Regions from separate parts of the Bacillus sp. JJ1521 genome, predicted to be linked through region 4. Evidence: riboswitches for the same ligand, from Rfam matches in the RefSeq annotation. Region 4 holds a riboswitch; each other region holds the start of a gene.
What was found. A riboswitch is a leader RNA that binds a small molecule or an ion and turns the genes downstream of it on or off. The one in region 4 is predicted to bind S-adenosylmethionine.
Positions count from the first base shown of each region.

Region 1: linked by a shared signal. The riboswitch ahead of mtnK (S-methyl-5-thioribose kinase) and the one ahead of V7147_RS16695 (carboxymuconolactone decarboxylase family protein) in region 4 are both predicted to bind S-adenosylmethionine.
Region 2: linked by a shared signal. The riboswitch ahead of V7147_RS07025 (LLM class flavin-dependent oxidoreductase) and the one ahead of V7147_RS16695 (carboxymuconolactone decarboxylase family protein) in region 4 are both predicted to bind S-adenosylmethionine.
Region 3: linked by a shared signal. The riboswitch ahead of V7147_RS03145 (methionine ABC transporter ATP-binding protein) and the one ahead of V7147_RS16695 (carboxymuconolactone decarboxylase family protein) in region 4 are both predicted to bind S-adenosylmethionine.

Region 1 is NZ_JBALOX010000105.1:337-5,347, reverse strand. It holds gene V7147_RS15200 (pyridoxal phosphate-dependent aminotransferase) at 49-1,179, opposite strand; gene V7147_RS15195 (carbon-nitrogen family hydrolase) at 1,267-2,055, shown strand; SAM riboswitch class I at 2,146-2,302, shown strand; gene mtnK (S-methyl-5-thioribose kinase) at 2,407-3,600, shown strand; gene mtnA (S-methyl-5-thioribose-1-phosphate isomerase) at 3,605-4,654, shown strand; gene V7147_RS15180 (methylated-DNA--[protein]-cysteine S-methyltransferase) at 4,822-5,011, opposite strand, start outside.
Region 2 is NZ_JBALOX010000039.1:3,819-9,561, forward strand. It holds partial or broken gene V7147_RS07015 (fibronectin type III-like domain-contianing protein) at 1-32, shown strand, start outside; gene V7147_RS07020 (C40 family peptidase) at 154-1,227, opposite strand; SAM riboswitch class I at 1,618-1,717, shown strand; gene V7147_RS07025 (LLM class flavin-dependent oxidoreductase) at 2,038-3,372, shown strand; gene V7147_RS07030 (MetQ/NlpA family ABC transporter substrate-binding protein) at 3,446-4,267, shown strand; gene V7147_RS07035 (methionine ABC transporter ATP-binding protein) at 4,281-5,327, shown strand; gene V7147_RS07040 (methionine ABC transporter permease) at 5,327-5,743, shown strand, end outside.
Region 3 is NZ_JBALOX010000013.1:57,941-63,683, reverse strand. It holds partial or broken gene V7147_RS03155 (ABC transporter ATP-binding protein) at 1-465, shown strand, start outside; gene V7147_RS03150 (ABC transporter ATP-binding protein) at 462-2,315, shown strand; SAM riboswitch class I at 2,539-2,645, shown strand; gene V7147_RS03145 (methionine ABC transporter ATP-binding protein) at 2,985-3,998, shown strand; gene V7147_RS03140 (methionine ABC transporter permease) at 3,988-4,659, shown strand; gene V7147_RS03135 (MetQ/NlpA family ABC transporter substrate-binding protein) at 4,693-5,532, shown strand; gene V7147_RS03130 (iron-containing alcohol dehydrogenase family protein) at 5,560-5,743, shown strand, end outside.
Region 4 is NZ_JBALOX010000123.1:18,316-24,058, forward strand. It holds gene V7147_RS16675 (hypothetical protein) at 1-155, shown strand, start outside; gene V7147_RS16680 (DUF3784 domain-containing protein) at 196-504, opposite strand; gene V7147_RS16685 (cupin domain-containing protein) at 582-941, opposite strand; TPP riboswitch at 1,418-1,518, shown strand; gene tenA (thiaminase II) at 1,615-2,301, shown strand; SAM riboswitch class I at 2,424-2,532, shown strand; gene V7147_RS16695 (carboxymuconolactone decarboxylase family protein) at 2,643-3,296, shown strand; gene V7147_RS16700 (PadR family transcriptional regulator) at 3,473-3,796, shown strand; gene V7147_RS16705 (HAAS domain-containing protein) at 3,801-4,556, shown strand; gene V7147_RS16710 (helix-turn-helix transcriptional regulator) at 4,772-5,473, shown strand.

The DNA of each region.
Region 1 (5,011 bases), on a different contig from region 4:
AATTTAATTAGGATTATGACAGGATTTTTTTTTCTTGTCAAACGTTTTTTAACTTTTGAACAAGTTTAACTTTTTAATCCGGTTTGCGGCTTCAATCAATCTTTCTTCGTCGGTTAAAAGACCAACTCGGACATAGCGGTCACCATATTCGCCGAAGCCGATTCCTGGTGCAACTGCAACATGAGCTTTTTCTAGTAAAAGATCTGCGAAGCTCACAGATGTATATCCTTCAGGTACTGGTAGCCAAGCAAAAAAGGAGCCTGCAGGCGCTTTTACGTCCCAACCAATGTCTTTAAGTGCACTGATGAATGCGTTACGTCTTGATTCGTACTTGTCCACTAGTCCTTTCACACATTCCTGCGACTCCGTTAGCGCTGCCGCTGCTGCCGCTTGAATAGGACTGAACAAACTAACATACATATGGTCTTGAATTAGATTTAGGGCTTCAATTACGCTCGGGTTTCCAACCGCAAAACCAACTCTCCAGCCCGCCATGTTATATGTCTTTGATTGTGTGTAGATCTCAATCCCGATATCCTTAGCACCATCCATTTCTAAGAAACTAATTGGTTTTTTCCCTTCAAATCCAATCGCACCATATGCAAAATCATGGACGACACAAATCTCATGCTCTTTTGCAAAAGTGATTGTTTCTTCAAAAAATTCTTTTGTCGCCACCGCTCCGGTTGGATTATTGGGATAATTCAAAAACATAACTTTTGCTTTTTCAAGCTTCTCCGAATCAATTTCTGAGTAATCAGGTAAAAAAGCATTTTGCTCTTTTAAGGGCATATATGCCATTTCTGCGCGAGCAAGTTCAACACCTGACCAATAATCCGGGTAACCAGGATCTGGTACCAATGCTATATCCCCTGGATTTAAGAGGCATTGTGGAATTTCAACTAATCCAGCCTTCCCGCCAAATAGAATTGCGACCTCCGTTTCCGGATCCAGTTCAACACCGTATTCACGTTGATAAAATTCTGCTGCTGCTTTCTTCATGAAAGAATGTCCGCGAAACGGAGAATATTTATGAAATTTCGGCTGATCTGGATTTCCCTGCCCTAAATTTATGACATCGTTTCCCTCGGCAACGACTTTGTTCACCTTTGCAACAAGTGAAGCGAAGAACTGTTTCGGTAAATTTTGTAGGATTTCAGATTGTTCGAAATTTTTCATGTGTACACCTTCTTCAAAATACTTGAAATACTAGTCTATAATCATATATTGTTACTTGTAAAGTATCATTTCACAGGAGGACTCCAAATGAATCTAAAAATTGCATGTATTCAGTATGATATTCAATTCGGAAAACCGCAAGAAAATTTTAACCTAATTTCTAAAGAGATTGATAAAACAATGGCTCAAGATGAACCCGATATCATTATCCTACCAGAGCTTTGGTCAACTGGATATGACTTAACAAGATTAGATGAAATTGCCGATGATAACGGGGATGAAACGAAAGCATTTATAAAAAACGTAGCAAAACAATATTCAGTTAATATAGTAGCCGGCTCTATTGCCAAAAAGACCGAACAAGGTGTGACAAACACGATGTTTATCTTTAATCGTGAAGGAGAAATGGTCAGTGAATACAGTAAGCTTCATCTATTCCAGCTCATGGATGAGCATTTGTATTTACAAGCTGGGGAAACCAAAGGGGATTTCACCATTGAAAATGTACCAGCTGCAGGAGTCATTTGCTACGATATTCGCTTCCCAGAATGGATTCGCGCGCATACAACAAGTGGGGCAGAAATTTTATTCGTGGTTGCGGAATGGCCACTCCCTCGGCTTGAGCATTGGCGCACTTTACTCCTAAGTCGGGCGATTGAAAATCAATGCTATGTCGTTGCTTGTAACTGTGTTGGAAGTAATCTTGATAATGTGTTTGCAGGACATTCGATGATTATCGATCCATGGGGAACTATTATTGCTGAAGCAGGTACTGAAAGCACAACATTAACCGCTGAAATTGACCTCAGCAAGGTTCAAGAAGTTAGAAAACAAATTCCAATTTTCCAGGATCGTCGTCCGAATTATTATATATAATAAAGTTGAAAAATTGATTGACAATTATGTGTATTCGTTGTTATGATTCTCTTCAGTATTAACTTAAAATTTAAATATTGTTAACTTGATCTCTTATCAAGAGCAGGCAGAGGGACTTGGCCCGATGAAGCCCAGCAACCGACCGTAATTCCATCGTAAGGTGGGGCGCTATTTTTTAGCGCCGGGGAAACCCATAAGGCACGGTGCTAATTCCAGCAGGAAATTTCTATTTCCTGGCAGATAAGAGGTTTGATGCTGTGTCTTCAAGCCTCTTTCAAATGAGAAAGAGGCTTTTCTGTTTTTTCGAGAAGCCTCCAACGACAATAAAATTTATTACTGGAGGTATATAAAATGGCAATTTCATATCCATCAATTTATGAACCATTAACAGAAAGTATGGCGATCGCATTGACCACCCGGCTTCGCTTATTTGAAGATGGAACAGTGTTAACATGCAAGGAAATCGGGGATGGTAATCTAAATCTAGTATTCCAAATTACCACTGTAGATAACGAAAAAGGAATTATCATCAAGCAAGCATTACCATATGCAAAGGTCGTGGGTGAGAGTTGGCCATTATCGCTCAAACGCGCAACCATCGAAGCCAATGCATTATTAACTGCTGCCGACTATGTTCCATCACTTGTGCCAAAGGTTTATTATACGGATGAGCAACTAGCTATCACTGTGATGGAAGACCTTTCCCACTTACAAATTTCAAGAACTGGACTAATTGAGGGGAGAAACTTTCCTCTTTTATCAGAGCACATCGGAACATATTTAGCTAAAACTCTATTTTATTCATCAGACTTTGGACTAGAGCCAACAAAGAAAAAAGTGCTTGTGCAAAAATTTATTAACCCTGACCTTTGTAAAATTACTGAGGATCTTGTTTTCACAGATCCATTTTTTGATATTGATACAAATAGCTTTGAAGAGGAGCTACGAAATGATGTGGAGCAAATTTGGGCTGACCAACCACTTAAACTTGAGGCAGCAAAGTTAAAGCAGAAATTCTTGACTCAAGCAGATGCCCTACTGCATGGCGATTTACACACAGGAAGTATTTTCGCAAGTGATACTGAGACGAAAGTAATCGATCCTGAATTTGCTTATTTTGGTCCATTTGGCTTTGACCTTGGTCAATTCATTGCAAATCTATTATTAAATGCCATTTCACGAGATTCTGATAACCGTGGACCCCTCTATCAACATATTGAAAAAACATGGGATGTGTTTTCGGTAACATTTTCACAGGCTTGGAAAAATGACGCTGTGGAACATTACCGTGATACTGATGGCTATTTGGAATATGTTCTCGAGCAAGCGTTTGAAGATGCGATTGGTTTTGCAGGCTGTGAACTAATCCGCAGAACAATCGGGCTAGCTCATGTTGCCGATCTGGATGGAATTGAAAACTTTGAACAAAAGATTGCAGCAAAACAACATGCTCTTCGTTTAGGAAAAGAGTTAATTCGTGACCGCAAGTCCATTAAAGAACTTGAAATTCTACGAAACTATGTAGACAGAACAGCTAAGGAGTGACACCATGACTTATACAAAAACAGTTCCACAATCTGTTCAGTGGAATGAAACTTCTATTAAGCTATTAGACCAAACAAAGCTTCCGTTGGAAACTGTATTTATCGATCTTTTTACAATCGAGGATGTATGGGATAGTATTGTTTCTTTAAAAGTACGGGGGGCACCGGCAATTGGAATTACGGCTGCCTTTGGCTTGGCTTTATCGGCAAAGAGCTATAAGGAAACAACACTACTTAAATTTAAGGAAAAACTGCAAAAAGATAAAGAATACTTGGCGAGTTCACGTCCAACTGCTGTTAATTTAATTTGGGCATTAAATCGTTTGGTTACAAGTATGGAAGATTCAACGTCCGTGAATGAAGCAAAAACCACTCTCATCCATGAAGCTATTCGCATACAAGCTGAGGATGAAGCGGTTTGCCGCCTAATCGGTGAACATGCCCTTGAACTCTTTAAGGATGGGTTTAAAGTTTTAACTATTTGTAATGCTGGTTCCATCGCAACAGCACGCTACGGCACTGCACTTGCGCCTTTCCATCTTGCAGCACAACAGGGAAAAAATCTAAGTGTCTATGCTTCAGAGACACGGCCTGTTTTACAAGGTGCTCGTTTGACAACATGGGAGCTCCTGCAGTCAGGCGTAGATGTTACCCTTATTACTGACAATATGGCCGCCCATACGATTGTAGAAAAAGAAATCGATGCAATCATTGTTGGCGCTGACCGGATTACAGCAAATGGCGATACTGCTAATAAAATTGGCACCTTTAATTTAGCGATTCTAGCAAAAACATTCGGTATCCCGTTTTATGTCGCGGCACCTTTATCCACGTTTGACGTGTCACTAGCAAGCGGAAAAGAAATTCCGATTGAGGAACGAAATCCAGAGGAAGTTACCCATATAGGCGGGGTTCGCATCGCTCCAGAAGGAGTTCAAGTGTACAATCCAGCGTTCGATGTCACACCAAATGAGCTAATTACAGCCATTATTACGGAAAAAGGGATTTTGCAGGGTGACCTTGAGACAGAAATTAAGAGTTTGTTTGAAAAATAGGTAGTTATTGAGAAAATCCAGTGTGGGACACACTGGATTTTTTCTATTTTTCGCGGGTCTATCGATTTTATTTCGATTCTATCAGTTTTAATTTGCTTCTATCGATTTTATTTTGTTTCTATCGTTTTTAATTCGATCCTATCGATTTTAGCCAAAATCCAATAAGTCTACCCATTCAACACACCTTCTAATTCCAACAGTTTTTCTTTTAAGTCTGTTCTTGTGCCGGTGTATCCTGTTAATGATTTGTCCTTTCCAATTACACGGTGACATGGTACCACAATTGGGATCGGATTTTTTCGGTTGGCTTGTCCAACTGCACGAACGGCTTTCGGGTTATCAATCGCATTTGCGATA
Region 2 (5,743 bases), on a different contig from region 4:
AGGAAATAATGTTGAAGTTCAAACTTAGATAGGACAATAAAAAGGGCAAGGGGAGTTCCTATTGGAGACCACTGCCCTTCTAGTTTGGAGAATTTTTTTACATAAAAAGGAAGTCAATTCCTCAGAATTGACTTCCTCATCCGTTAAAATTTATTAATAGAATCTCTTAAATCCTTCAAAATGTTTTTTCCAATAAGCGTCATTTACATTCGAAATCACTACGCCGTTATCAGAAGCATGGATGAATTCATTGTTTCCAAGATAAATCCCCATATGAGAAATGCCAGCTTTATAAGTTCCTTGAAAGAATACTAAGTCTCCTACATTAGGTGTATTTACATAATAGGAGCGCATATGGTAGCCTTCGCTAGAATAACGATGGGTATTTAATCCAGCTTGCTTATAGGCAAAGTAAATGAACCCACTACAGTCAAATCCATTAGGTGTAGACCCACCCCATGCGTAGCCTGCTCCCAATTGGTTTTTTGCTACCGTAATCAACTGATCAACATTATAGCTTATATCTGTTGGTGGGGTTTCAACTTTAGGAGTTTCTACTTTAGCGCCATCACCAATATTTAGCTTTTGGCCAATATAGATCATATCTGATTTCAAATTGTTCCATTGTCTAAGGTTTGCAACTGTAACTTTATAATCTATTGCAATTCTTGATAAGGTGTCACCGGATTTAACTATATAAACAGTAGCGGATAGAACCTTTTCTTCTTGAGGTTTTTCTGTTTTTTCGGTAGTAGTGTTATTTGGTTTCTCGGTTGTTGTCGTTTTACTCACAACAAACACATTTCCTGGGTAGATAAGAGTAGAATTTAAGTTATTCCACGCCATTAATTCATTAAGTGAAATCTTATGTTTCGTTGCAATACCACTAAGTGTATCACCAGACTTTACAGTGTATGTAGTTGCTGCTGATGTATTAGGTTTTTGGACTTCTTTTTCAGTTGAAATTTGAGTGTTGCTGCTTGTTGAATTGTTTGTGGAATTTAATTCTGTCTTAAGGACTTGATTCGGGAAAATAATATCGCTTGTTAAATTGTTTAAGGACTTCAATTGTGTAACAGAAATATTATGCGTTTGCGCAATCTTCCACAGTGAATCTCCACTCTGAACTTTGTACGTGCTTGCTGCCTCAGCTTCCTCCGCTGCAAAAAAAGCCGAAGCGATGAGTGCAGACGTAGTCACGGACATATATAGTTTCTTTTTACCCAACTTTTGTACCTCCTCGCAAATCTATTTATCTAAAAAACATTATACTATAGGATTGTCTAGATTTGTAGATTAATGTGGAAATGGAGGAATAGTTATCCATTATTTTAAGCAGGCATCACTCGAAATTGCTAAATTTTGTCGACTCTAAAAATTCCTTTCAAAATGAGTAGAAGTAGTACTTTACTACTAAAAAGTTATTAATATTTAAAAAGTATTGACTTTAGATTTTGCTTAATTTATATTACTAATTATAAATCATGAGTGGTTTCGTCGCTAAGCTATACACGTTAGCGGGATCATCATGACATAGAAAAATAATTGTTGACATCATTTGGGTACTTTGTTATTTTTAAAATATTGGATTTCAGAAAATTAAAAATGAATATGAATTTCTTATCAAGAGAGGTGGAGGGACTGGCCCTTTGATACCTCGGCAACAGACTTATTGTACTGTGCCAAATCCAGCAAGCGACAGCTTGAAAGATAAGAAGAGCACAAGAAATGATTCTTTTAACCTCTTCTTATTTGTAGAAGAGGTTTTATTTTTGTAAAAATACTTAGTAAATGTATCGAAAAACTATAGTTTAAGCTATCAATATCTAAAGCTGACCGGAACACCGGAGGCCTTAATTTCATTTCAATATGAGATTAGGGCCTTTTTGATTTCCCTTAATAGAGTAGTATTTTCAAGATATACAATGCGGACTTTACAATCCACCACATCCCGATATGGTAGTCAATCTAATTGCCTCAAGTGCAATAGAAAACTATAGAAAAAAATAATTTGTTCTTCAATAGGAGGAGATTTTAATGGAAAAGAAACAAATGCATTTAGGAGCTTTTTTCACAACTTATTTAGGTCATCATCTAGCAGCGTGGCGTTATCCAGAAACAAAAACGGAGGAAGTGGTTCAGTTAAACTTGTATAAAGAAATTGCAGAGTTATCAGAGAAAGGTAAGTTCGATATGCTCTTTATCGCGGATGTGCTTGCCCATAGCGAGGAAGATCTCGAGTATACGCCACAAATCAGATTGGAAGCTCCAACAGTCATGGCAACACTTGCAGCCTTAACAAAGAAAATTGGCTTGGTGTCTACATTATCTACCACTTATCATCATCCCTATAATGTGGCAAGAAAGTTTTCAACTCTAGATCATTTAAGTGGAGGCCGCGCAGCTTGGAATATTGTCACCTCTGCACATGATAATGAAGCACAAAATTACGGAGAAATGAAACATTTGGATCATTCAAAGAGGTATGAAGTATGTGAGGAATTTGTTCAAGTTACAAAGGAACTCTGGGATAGCTGGGAGGATGATGCATTATTATTTGATCGTGAAAAAGGGAGGTTTTTAGATGGAAATAAGGTCCATCCAATCCATTTTAATGGACAGTATTACAAAATACGGGGTCCTTTAAATATTCCCCGATCACCTCAAGGAAATCCAGTACTTCTATCCGCTGGTGCTTCCCCAAGAGGAAAAGATTTTGCAGCCAAAGTAGCTAATGTATTTTTCACAATCGCCTCTCCTACTTTAGAGGAAGGTAAAGTTTTATATCAAGAAATGAAGAATAAAGTGCGTAGTTATGGAAGGGATCCAAAAAAGTTTAAAATCATGCCTGGTGTTGTACCATTTGTCGGAAAAAACCAAAAAGAAGCAGAAGAAAAATATGAACATTTTCAAGAGTTAATACTACCGGAATTAGGGATTGGAATGCTATCAAGATATCTTGGTATAGATTTAATTCATTATTCTCCTGATTCTTTCCTGCCAGATCTCCCAAGCATAGAACAATATAACGGAGAAAAAGGTAGATTTAAAATCTTAAGGGATCTGTCGAAAAAAGAAAATTTAACAATTCGACAATTAGCAAGCCTATTTGCTAGAGGGCAAGGTCACTTATTTGTAGTAGGCTCGGGTGACCACGTTGCAGATAAATTAAGTGAATGGTTTCTTAACGAAGCTTGCGATGGTTTTAATGTAAAAATCCCATACTTCCCTGGAGGAATAACAGATTTTGTGGATCATGTAACGCCTGAATTACAAAACCGTGGTCTTTTCCGAACAGACTATGAAGGTGAAACGCTTAGGGATCACCTTGGATTGGATTATCCAAACGTTAAAGTAAGAGAAAATGTCTAACATAAAATTTTAGGAGAGTAAGAGAATAACTGGATTTTCTTACTCTGAAAAATATTGAATGGGGAGGATAAAAATGAACAAAAAGCTATTATCACTATGTATGGTATTTATACTTATCCTAATTACTGGTTGTACAACTTCGGCAACGTCAGGTAAAGAAGATGAAAAAACGATAAGAATCGGGGTAACAGGAGGTCCACCAGACGAAATTACTAAAATAGTAAAAGAAGAAGCTATAAAAGAAGGAATCAATCTTGAAGTGATAGAATTTAACGATTTTATTACACCAAACCGTTCTCTTGTTAATGGGGAATTAGACTTAAACATGTTCCAAACTAAACAATTTTTAGGACAATTTATAAAAGATCGTAACGCTCCTTTGGTAGCAATAGGTACAACTTACAATAGTACCATTGGAATTTACTCAAAAAAATATAAGAGCATTGATGAAATTCCAGAAGGTGCCACATTAGGGATAATAAATGATCCTGTAAACACATCGCGATCACTGTTTCTCTATGAGGAAGCTGGATTAATTACAGTAAAGACCAACGTCAAGCAACCAACATTAAGGGACATTGAAAGCAATCCAAAAAACTTTACATTTAAAGAAATAGAGGGGCCTTTAATGCTAAGAACCCTAAATAGTATTGATGCTGGTATCGTAGCTAGCACACATGCTTTTGATCAAGGCTTAGACCCAAAGAATGAAGCGATCTATTTAGAGACTGGAATTAAGTTTCCCATGGTAGTAGCAACAAAGGAAAATAATAAAGACAATCCAGAGTATAAAAAAATAACAGAATTGTATCATTCTGATGCAGTGAAACAATTTATTGAAGAACGATACAAGGATGTCATTTTCGTAACAAATGATCCTTTTCAACTTGATTAAGGAGGGCATCTAAATGATTGAGTTAAAAAATATAAACAAGATCTATAAAATAGGTAAAACAGATGTTGAAGCATTAAGAAATGTAAATATTCGTGTGGAAAAAGGAGAAATCTTTGGAGTGATAGGCTTTAGCGGAGCGGGAAAAAGTACGTTACTCCGTATGGTCAATCTTCTTGAAAAACCTACAAGCGGTGAAGTAAAAATTAATGGTAAAAATCTTCTAACGTTGAATGAAAAGGAGTTGCGATACACAAGAAAAAAAATCGGTATTATTTTTCAACAGTTTAATCTACTTTCTTCATATAATGTGTTCGATAATGTTGCCGAAATTCTTCGTATGAATCGAGTGTCGAAGAAAGAAATCCAACGAAAAGTGGGAGAATTGCTTACACTTGTCGGATTAGCGGATAAGGCAACGCAATACCCATCTCAATTATCAGGCGGACAAAAACAACGTGTAGGTATTGCCCGTGCTTTAGCAATGGAACCTGAAATCTTATTATGTGATGAAGCAACTTCTGCTTTGGATCCGCAAACGACAGATTCGATTCTGGAATTACTTTTAGATATTAATAAAAAGCTAGGTTTAACCATTGTTCTTATTACTCATGAAATGGAAGTCATCAAAAAAACATGTGATCATGTGGCTGTTATGGAAAAAGGGGAAGTGATTGAACAAGGAACTGTTCTTGACATTTTTAGTCGGCCTTTTCAAGTAACTACGAAAAAGTTCTTGCAGAATCTGTATGATGATACGATTACTGAAGAAATGTTGGAAAAGTTACAGAAATTTGGCCATTCCTATCTTTTACGTTTAGCCTTTCGGGGTGATTCAGCACTAGATCCAGTCCTTAATGTAATTTCATCGAAATATTCAGTAATCACAAATATTGTCCATGGTTCAATTACCTATCTAAAAGGAGTTCCACTAGGGATTTTATTGGTCCATATTTCTGGGGATTACGATAAAGTGAAGCAAGCAATAACTTATTTGAAAGACACAGTATACCATGCCGAAGTAAGTTTGGAAATTAACGGAAAGCATGTGGGGGTATCGTAATGATTGATCGATTTGATGAACTGCTCTCCTTATTCACAATATCTTTATATGAAACAACTGCAATGGTAGTGATTTCACTTGTCATTGCAACAATTATTGGGATTCCGTTGGGAGTATTACTTGTCATAACAAGACCCAATCATCTAACTCCGAACAAATGGTTGTTCCATATTTTAAATACAATTATTAATATTATTCGGTCGCTTCCATTTATTATCTTAATGCTAGCTATCATTCCGTTTACTGAATGGATTGTAGGCACTTCAATCGGAATTCCAGGAGCAATTGTCCCTCTTATAGTTTACATTGCGCCATATATTGCAAGACTCATCGAAACAGCTTTACTTGAAGTAGACTACGGTATTATTGAAGCTTATCGGGGGATGGGGGCTTCCCGTACACAAATAGTAACTCGT
Region 3 (5,743 bases), on a different contig from region 4:
ACAGTGGCCGAGAATATTCGTTTCGGGAAAGAAGATGCAAGCCTTGACGAAATTAAGCATGCGGCACGAATTGCTCAAGCGGATGAGTTCATTTCTGAAATGACAGATGGATATGATTCTCTGATTGAACAAGGGGGCTCAAATTTGTCTGGCGGACAAAAACAGCGACTTTCAATCGCGCGTGCACTTGTAAGGAAAGCAGATATTTATCTTTTCGATGATAGCTTTTCCGCTCTTGATTATCGAACAGATGCATTATTACGGAAAGCCCTGAAGGATGAAACAAGGGAAGCAACCGTATTAATTGTTGCTCAACGAGTCAGTACAGTAGTTGATGCTGATCGAATTATTGTCCTCAATAATGGAAATATTGCCGGGATAGGGACACATGAGGAACTGCTCGGGTCAAATGCTGTGTATCGGGAAATTGTAGAGTCACAGCTTGGTGAGGAGGAATCGGCATGAGTAATGATAAGAAGCCTCGCCAAAATCAGCAAGTAGGTATGGGGCCGGGGAATATGATGATGATGGGTCAGAAACCAAAAAATTTTAAAGGCACATTTAAACGCCTACTAACCTATTTAAAACCGCGCCGCAAGCAGCTTATTGCAGTTTTCCTAGCTGCCATAATGAGTACAGTCTTTTCAATTATCGGACCCAAAATTATGGGGGACACAGTGACTGAACTGTTTGAAGGTGCTTATGGTAAGGTTCAGGGGATACCAGGTGCTGCAATTGACTTTGGTAAAATCGGATATATGCTCCTTATACTGGGTGGATTATATATCTTTAGTAGTCTGTTTACCTTTATCCAACAATACATGATGTCTGGTGTTGCTCAAAAAACGGTATACGATCTTAGAGAGGATGTTAATCAGAAGCTTGAGAAGCTTCCACTAAAATATTTCGATGGCAGGCCAAATGGTGAAACCCTGAGTCGAGTAACAAATGATATTGATACAATTGGCAGTACATTGCAGCAAAGCTTGACCCAGTTTATAACATCTGTTGTGATGATTATCGGGATTATTATTATGATGCTTTATATTAGTCCCCTCTTGACGGTCATTACCATTATTAGCCTACCATTGTCTATTTTCGTCATTCAACCAATCTTAAAACGATCGCAGCGTTATTTTGCAAAACAACAGCGCACACTTGGCGAGTTAAATGGACATATTGAGGAGATGTATACTGGACATCAAGTGGTGAAGGCTTTTGGCCATGAGAAAAAGGCAATGGATAAGTTTGATTCCGTTAATGAAGAACTGTATGATGCAGGGCAAAAAGCGCAGTTCATTTCGGGGATTATTATGCCAATGATGTTTTTTATCGGTAACTTGACCTATGTGTTGATTAGTGTTGTTGGTGGGATTCTGGTGATTAATCGCTCAATCTCGATTGGTGATATTCAAGCTTTTATTACCTATTCAAAACAATTTACTCAGCCAATAACTCAAACAGCTAACATCGCCAATATCATTCAGTCAACCATTGCAGCTGCAGAGCGTGTCTTTGAACTTCTAGATGAGGAGGAAGAAGAGAAGGAAAAAACGTTGGTGAAATTAACACGGGCAAAAGGTGCGGTAACATTCGAAAATGTTGATTTTGGTTATACGAATGAATTGTTAATTGAAAATATGAATATAAATGTGCAGCCTGGTCAAACAGTTGCAATTGTAGGGCCAACCGGTGCAGGGAAGACAACATTAATCAATTTATTAATGCGGTTCTATGAATTAAATAGCGGAAAAATTACGATTGACGGACTTGATACTCGGGAAATGCCACGGAATGAATTACGAAAAACGTTCGGTATGGTGCTTCAAGATACCTGGCTTTTTAATGGGACAATTAGAGATAATATCGCCTATGGTAAAGATGGGGCAACAGAGGAAGAAGTTGTGAAGGCAGCTTATACCGCACATGCCGATCACTTTATTCGTACTTTGCCAGATGGCTATGATACGATTTTGAATGAAGAAGCATCGAATATTTCACAAGGACAGAAGCAACTTCTAACTATTGCCCGTGCAATACTTGCTGACCCGCCAATCATGATTCTTGATGAAGCAACATCAAGTGTTGATACAAGGACTGAAAGTTATATTCAGAAGGCAATGAATCGTTTGATGGAGGGGCGGACAAACTTTGTTATTGCCCACCGTTTATCAACAATTAAGGATGCTGATTTAATTCTTGTCATGAACCACGGGAAAGTGATTGAACAGGGAACCCATGCAGAGTTGTTAGAGGAAAACGGCTTTTATGCGGATCTATACAATAGTCAGTTCGCAGAAAAATCTGTAGGATAGAAATCAAGGCTCGTTTCCAAAGGGAGGCGGGTCTTTTTTAGGGGGAGAGTTCGAGGCTATCAATCGGTCTATTTCTTATATTCAAAAATTTTTATAAAAGAAATAATTCATTGAAAACATTGCAATGTAAACGTTTAACAACATCTAGATAGTTTAATAGTGTTATTGACAAAAGATGAGTAGACTAGTAGTATCTTACTATACTAATTAAAGAAAATATTCAAACTTATCCAGAGTGACTGAGGGACTAGGCCCTGTGAAGTCCGGCAACCCCCAATGATGGGAAGGTGCCAAATCCTGCAGAATGATTCTTATTCTGAAAGATAAGTCGAGATAAAACTTTGTATTTCGATGCCTCTTTCAGATGAAAGGGGCATTTTAACTTTATTCAGCATTCATCTCCTACTTCAATAAGTGGGGGATGAATGCAAAAAGAGTATACAATTCAGTGGTGGGTTCAAACCTCGACTGAAATTAAGGAACTCAGACTAAGAACGCCACGTCCTGTGGCAACGTCTGAGTGACCATCATCGTGTTGGCCTAAAGCCTCCGGCGGATGCCACGATTTTTAAATGGAAATTTTTCGAGACAAGCTCGAAAAAAATTGGGCGCAAATACGCCAAGGCGCATTTGATTATTAAAATCGTGACAAATAAATGAGGTATTTAAATGATAGAGATTCGGAATCTTTCAAAGATATATAAAACAAAAAATGGGACTGTCACAGGTGTTGACAATGTCTCCCTACAAATAGAAGCAGGAGAAATCTTTGGCATTGTCGGATATTCAGGTGCAGGGAAAAGCTCACTGCTGCGCTGTATCAACCTACTTGAACGACCAACATCCGGAAGCATCACAGTTGATGGAGTTGATCTAACCTCCTTAAAAAGTGGTGAGCTGCGTAAAGCACGGTTGAAAATCGGAATGATTTTTCAACACTTCTATTTAATTAGTCAAAAAACAGTATTTGAAAATATTGCGTTTTCCTTAAAGGCCGCTAATCTACCAAAAAATCAAATCCAAAAACGAGTTGAAGATTTACTTGATATGGTAGGGCTTTTGGATAAAAAGGACGTCTATCCTTCCCAGCTAAGTGGTGGTCAAAAACAAAGGGTTGGGATTGCAAGAGCACTTGCGAATGACCCAAAGGTATTGCTTTGTGATGAAGCAACTTCAGCATTAGACCCTACAACAACAAAATCAATCTTAAAACTCTTAAAAAAGATTAATCAAGAACTGGGGATTACAATCGTGCTCATTACACATGAAATGGATGTGGTGAAGGAAATATGCAACCGCATGGCGATTATGCAAGACGGAAAAGTCATTGAAGATGGTTCAGTATATGACGTATTTGCGAGCCCAAATGCTGAGTTAACAAAGGAATTTATTAAAAGTGTTGTTTCATTCGATATCCCGGAAGCTATTCTTGAAGCATGTGTTGGACCAATTGTGAAAGTTACCTTTAAAGGGTTTGTTGCCGGTGAAGGTGTTATCTCAGATATGCTTCAAACCTTTAAAGTAAAGGGCAATTTCCTGCATGGATCGATTGAATACATTGGAGAAACACCGCTCGGGATTTTTATCATGGAATTAAGAGGGGATAAGGGAGAAATTAAATCGGCACTGAAATATATTGAAGAACGTGCTGCACAAGTGGAGGTGATACGTGATGGGAATTGATTTTAATCATCTTGTAGAGCTTCTCCCTGATATTAATACTGCGTTTTTCCAAACAATCTATATGATTGCCATATCATTACTAATTGCAGTGGTAATTGGGCTTCCAGTTGGAATTCTTCTATATGTAACAGATAAAGGATTATTTCTAGAAAACAAGGCTGCCCAGAATATTCTAGGCTTTGTCGTGAACTTAATTCGTTCGATTCCATTTATTATCTTGCTCGTCGCCTTAATTCCAATCACGAATTTGATCGTGGGAACAACAATTGGGCCGACGGCTGCATCTGTTTCACTGTCGGTAGCAGCGATTCCATTTTTTGCAAGAATTGTGGAAACTGCCCTGCGAGAAATTGACAGAGGAGTAATCGAAGCTGCAATTGCGGCGGGTGCAACGCCTTGGATGATTATAAAAGATGTGCTGCTTCTTGAAGCAAGGTCAGGAATCATTTCTGGTGTAACCTTAACGCTGATAAGCTTAATAGGATTTTCAGCCATGGCTGGAACTGTCGGTGGTGGTGGAATCGGGGATTTAGCAATCCGATTTGGGTATTATCGCTATGACAACACCATCATGTTTGCAACCGTCATAATCTTAATTATTTTAGTTCAAGTTATCCAACTTCTTGGCGACTACATCGCCAAAGTTGTAGATAAAAGATAAATTTTATAAAAAAAGAGAAAGAAGGAAGAAAAAATGAAAAAGTGGGCAACAGGTATTATTTTACTATTAGTAGCATTTGTTATTGCAGCTTGTGGAAATAGCGCAAGTAATGGAGATGAAGGTAAGGATTCTGCTGAGGAATCAAAAGAAATCAAAATTGGCGCAACAGCCGGTCCATACAGTGACATGGCGAAACAAGCACTTAAACCAGGTCTTGAAAAATTAGGATACACAGTTGAAATTGTTGAATTTAGTGATTATATTCAACCAAATAAAGCATTAGACAATGGAGATATTCAAGCAAACTTATTCCAACATACGATTTACCTAGAAAACTTTGAAAAAGAAAACAACATGGATTTAACAGCTTTAATTAATGTTCCAACAGCACCAATGGGTCTTTATTCAAACGTTTTTAAATCAATCGATGAAGTAAAAGAAGGTGCTACAGTAACACTTCCAAATGACCCAACAAATGCCGCACGTGCATTAAATACATTACGCGATGCAGGTCTTATTACAATCGCTAAAGATGCTGATCCTTTAACTGTTTCAGAAAAGGACATTGAAGAAAATAAAAAGAATTTAAAATTCCAACCAATTGAAGCTGGTCAATTACCACGCTCTGTTGATAGTGCAGATTTAGCCGCTGTTCCAGGAAATTTTGCGTTAGCTGCAAAAATGAATTTATTAGATGCTCTTACACTTGAAGATATGTCTGATTCATATCGAAATGTAGTAGCAATCAGTGCAAACGATAATGATTCACAGCTTGCGAAGGATTTAAAAGCAGTTGTAGAATCTGAAGACTTTGAGAAAATCATCGATGAGGAATTCCAAGGTTTCGGTAAGCCAGAATGGATGAAAAAATAAATAATTCCTAAAGGAGGAATGGTGAAAGTGGATATCTTTTCAGTTCATGCAGCCCCAAGTGAATATATTGTATCTGAAGGTATTTTGGACAAACTTGAAGAACAACTTGCAGCTCGCTCTTATCAAAAGGTTTTATTCGTTCATGGGATAAAATCTTGGGAGGCAGCGAAGGGGTATATACCTAAATTTGATAAAATCCAAGCGGAACAAT
Region 4 (5,743 bases):
CATTATTCTTGTCGATAGGAATTAGTATGGGCGTTGTGTTTGGATTAACCATATTTGATAATATTGGCTTAGGACTACCAATTGGAATGAGTATGGGCATTGCAATTGGTGTAGGTTTAGATGCAGATGCGAAGAAAAAAGGGAAAACAATATAGTTTTTTGGACACAGCAATCGCTGTCCCTATTCCATCCGCTCTAAAATCGGAGTCGCCAATAATTAGCAACAATGAGCATTTTTACGATATAAACTCCAATAATAACTTTATATATTTGTATAACACTTTCGCCAAAAACCGATACTACAAGAGGCATTAAAAGGACAATAACTCTCAAGATTATTGCAGTCACTCCAGTTCTTTTTGCATATTTATCTTTTTCACCATAAAAGGTAGTTTCACTAAAACCGATAATTAAGGATAACTTCTTTTTTACACGGATTAGATAACCTAAATAAATGATAAATACTCCTGCAACTATAATAGCTATCGAGCTAAAAGTACCCAAAAAAGCACCTCCATTTCATATTTAAAATACGATTTAAGAAGGTAATAGTTTCAAACTAATAAATTGCAATAAACTTATCATGAATACTTCAATGGAATAAAAAGGGAAGGGGACAAATCCTCACTTTCAATGACAATCGCTGTTAATCCAGTATCCGTTTTCGTTTCATGCCATTCATCTTTTTCCCAAAAAACGGCATCCCCAGGCTCTACCTTACAGTATTCATCATTTTCGCCGCGGACAAACCCTTCACCTTTTACAATTAATAAAAATTGCGGGACCACAGCTTGATGAAAACCCACGATCCCATTCTTATCTAAATGCATACACCCGATCTGAGTTGTCATATTTGTACGTATAATACGGTTCATAATAAAGTCCGAATTAAATTGTGAAATTCGTTTACCTCGATCTTTGTTAAATGTATAAATCTCCATGCTATACCTCCTAAGTTTGGGATATTTTTATTACTTCTCCATTACCTCGTAAAACACCTGCTATTTGAGTTCAAAAATGGGGGTGTCTGAACTTTTTGTGATTTAGAATGTGGATTATAATTGAGTAATCAATGATATTTTTAAGCGGAGATTTTCCGATTAAGTAAAGAAAAATTGCCGATTTACACGTTTTTTGAATCAATAGTCGGAATCTTTCCGGCTGTTTAATCTATTTTCAGTTCTATTTGATACATAAGAGAAATTTCTGCTCCTATATTATCTAACTCGCTTTAATATCCAATCAATCTGTAAAACTTACAGGTGGTTTCTTGAAAAAATTTAAAAATGTGAACCCAATAATTGGGGGATACTCAATATTTATCCATTGAACTAGTTCGCTCAGGTTTGGTCTACTGTCCCTCTTGTTTTATTTCCATTGCTATGTTTAACTAGTATCTAGTAACTTAATAATCTAACAATTCGACTAGGGGAGCATGCAAATGCTGAGAGATAGAAATATCGACCCTTTGAACCTGATCTAGGTAACACTAGCGTAGGGAAGTGGGGTTGGTATTTTTCGTGTAAACGATTAAATTTGCCGAACCCATTTCTAGACACTAGTGATGGGTTTTTATTTTGTATCCTCCCTGAAGTCAACTAGTTGAAAGGGGAAATGAAAGTGAGCAGTTTATTTACAGATCGAATATGGAATCGAGTAGAGCCGATTTGGAATTCGTATTTGGAGCATCCTTTTGTGAAAGGGATTGGCGAAGGTTGGTTAGATAAGGATAAATTCAAGCATTATATGAAGCAGGATTATGTGTACCTAATTGAGTACTCCCGTCTATTTGCGTTAGGGAGTGCAAAAGCACCTGACTTAAAAACGATGTCCATTTTTGCAAACCTTTTGCATGGCACATTGGAAGTGGAAATGGATCTTCACCGCCAATATGCTGCAAAATTTGGTATAACTCCTGAGGAGCTTGAGGCAACCGAGCCCGCTTCAACTACGACTTCATACACAAGTTACATGCTGAACGTAGCTCAACTTGGTGGTGTTGAAAATATTGTTGCAGCTGTCCTTGCCTGTGCATGGAGCTATAATTTCATTGGGAAAGAGCTAGTCAAATGGCCAGGAGCAATAGATCATGAATTTTATGGCGAGTGGGTAAAAATGTATGCATCTGATGAATTTACTGAGTTAGCAGATGATTGTAAGAATCTCATCAATGAAATGGCAAGTGAAAAACCAGAACGTGATCTAGCAGTACTTGAAGAAATCGTTGTTAAAACTAGCATGTACGAATACATGTTTTGGGATATGGCGGAAAACAAAGAGGAATGGCCTATTAATCTTTGAATAAGTGGGTCAAGGGGGACAGGTACATTGTCCCGTTTTCAAAATAATCCAACACTTATGTTGACAAACTATTGCCAATTCATGTAAGGTATTAATAAATATACCAAATTTAATACGATTTTCTCTTATCAAGAGTCGGGGAAGGAACCTGGTCCGTTGATCCCGCAGCAACCGTTACTATGAATGTAACAAGGTGCTAATTCCAGCAAGCGTATGCTTGAAAGATGAGTGTGGACGTACATAGTGCCTCTTCCTCATTGGAAGGGGCTTTTTAAATTCTTATTTGAATTTGGAAATTCGTCTATTATTTGGTGAAAAAATAGGAAATGGGGAGATTTAATATGACTAGTTTGTACAAAAAAGAATACTTTGGTAGACTGCCTGAATTGAATAAGTATGCGTCGGAGGCATTTCAATCTTTCATCAAGTTTGATAGCCAAGCATTAGCTGCAGGTAGACTTTCCGTGAAACAGAAGGAACTGATTGCCGTAGCAGTAGCTCATATCACGGGTTGTCCATATTGCATTGATTTACATGTAGGAAATGCAAAAAAGAATGACTCTACGAAAGAAGAAGTCACTGAGGCTATTTTTGTAGCGACAGCATTGAAAGCAGGTTCCTCTTTAGCTCATGGAGTGAATGCACTTAATGCTTATGATGGAAAAGGTGATAATGAGCTATATAAAGCAGCTTATTTTGCAAGACTGAAAGAATTTGCTGAATTAAATGGAGAGGCATTTAAAGCATTTATTGATTTTGACACGAAGTCTCTCAAAGCGCAAAACATAACAGAAAAAGATAAAGAGTTGATTGCGGTTGCTTGTGCACACACAACAGGTTGCCCGTACTGCATTGACCTTCATACGAAAAATGCGAAAAAAGCAGGTGCTGATTTAGAAGAAATCTCAGAAGCTATTTTCGTTGCAGTTGCCTTAAAAGCAGGATCTGCGTTGGCTCACAGCGTGAATGCGCTTAATGCTTATGATGAGAAGTAATTAAAATAAAACCTATTGACAAAAAAACGAAATAACTTTATACTAAAAACAACTATTTTGTATTACAAGGTAGTTGTTTTTTTATCCGCTATCTTGTTTAACCAACTACCTGTGGATAATCTTATTTTTTTAGTTCACTATCTTGTATAACATACTAGAGGAGGCAGTATGATGAAATGTCGATAAGAAGCCAATTGTTAAAAGGAATTTTAGACGGATGTGTTTTGGCTGTCATTGAAAAGGAACCTGTCTATGGCTATGAGCTTTCACAAAAACTGCTGAATATTGGTTTGGCTGATGTGAGCGAAGGAACCATTTACCCCATATTATTACGTCTCCAAAAGAATGGACTCATTCGGGGAGAAATGAGACCCTCTGAATCAGGACCAAATCGGAAATATTATTTTTTGACAGACACGGGGCAGGAGGCATTAGAGAGTATTACCGAGGAATGGGAACAAATTTCAAAACCAGTGAACGAATTATTGAAAGGAAGGTAAAGATATGCTATCAGCAAAAAGTGAGGCATTTATAGACAATCTCAAAATTTACTTAATGATGTCAGGAAAAAAAGATCAAGATGTAAAGGAGTTAATAGAAGAGTTAAAAGATCATCTCATCGAAGTCGAGAAAAGCGGGCGCAGCATAAATGATATTATTGATCAAACACCAGAACAATATATGGCTTCATTAAAACAGGAAATGAAGACAGATTATAAACAACTTGTAAAATTTCTACCATTCTATATTCTTGGGGTCATTGCCTATTTCCTTATAGGACCCGCAATAAGAGGAGAGTTCGAACTAAACATTATCCAAGTCATAGGGATGCCCATTTTAGCTGTAATGGGGCTTGGGATTTACGTTTACTTTTTACAGAATGCTGGTAGGAAGCAATATTCAAAGAAGAAGTTTTTTTTAGGGGCGATGATTGCAAGTGCAATTGTAACAACTTTAGCGATTCTCATATTGGTTGCAAGTACAATAATAATTAATCCGTTTTTTACAGGGGGTAAGACAACAGATGTAATTGTAATTGTGATATGTAGCGGTATTTTTATTACAACAGCGATTTGGAGTAAAACATGGTTTTCCATTGTGATACCAGCATTCCTTATTATACCTGACGTATTTACAAGATTGACGAACTTGAGTATTGAAACAATCATTATCATTAGTTTGGTCTCTTTTGTTCTACTGTTTGTGGTCCTCATTCTAAATATCTTGATAACAGAAAAAAGGAAAAAGAGGTTGGTGTGATAGATTCTTTCTCAAGATGTTCCCCGAAGACTTTTTAAATAAGTCGTTGGGGAACTTTTTTTATGGATAAAAAGTTGTTAGATTTTACAAAAAATATAGAATATAGTGTTTGCTGTCTGTATATCATGTATTAATAATTAATTATCAAAGCAATAATCCATTATTGTGATAAATATTTATTTACATTAAAAGTCTTTTGTAAAGGAGTTGATTAAATGGTGGTGAAAAAAAGCGCCTCGGAACTTCTTCAGAATTATATCCCACTTGTCGAATTTTTAGGTAGTGTAATGGGTCAACATTGCGAGGTCGTTTTGCATGATATTCGAAATCTGGAAAGTTCCATCATTGCCATCAAAAATAACCATATTAGCAACCGGAATGTCGGAGGTTCCATTACAGATCTAGCATTAAAAATCTTGAAGGAAAAATCGTATGCGAACAAAGATTTCCTAATCAATTATGCTGGCAAAACGCAAGAAGGAAAAATTGTAAAATCTTCTACATTTTTTATCAAAGATCTAAATGAAGAAGTGATTGGATTACTTTGTTTTAATATGGACGTTGGATGCATGATTGAAACGAAGAATCTTCTCGATAATTTAATTAATGGCTCATCTCAAGTTGGTGCAAATGGCCTTCAATTGAATGGTAGGGAGCTTGGGGAACCTTGTGATACATTTGAAGATTTACATACTTCCATTGAAGATCTTACAACATCGATTATTTTGAAAACCCTTTCAGAGGTTGAAGTCCCTCCTGAACGGATGTCGCCCGATGAAAAAATGGAGATTGTAAGCAAGCTAAATGAAAGGGGCGTCTTCTTAATAAAGGGGGCTGTTTCTGAAGTAGCTGCAAATTTAAAGAGCTCAGATGCAACAATTTATCGGTATCTACAAAAAATTGACATTAAATATTAGTTGAAAATGATTACATGTTGCCAGTTAGTACCTTTTATAAGTACATAAAAAAGGTGTTGTGAATTTCTCCGTAAGATAAAGATTCAGGTCAAACATAATAAAATCAAGTAATAATAATAAATTATCATTATAAAAAATACTCAACGTAACCTGTCAGATTGATTTTTAAATGAAGGGAGGTGTTTCCAAATTAGTCCAAGTCAAATGATGTTTTCTGCCCCACCTTTAGTAAGGAACACATACTTCATGACAAAGGTATATAACTACAAT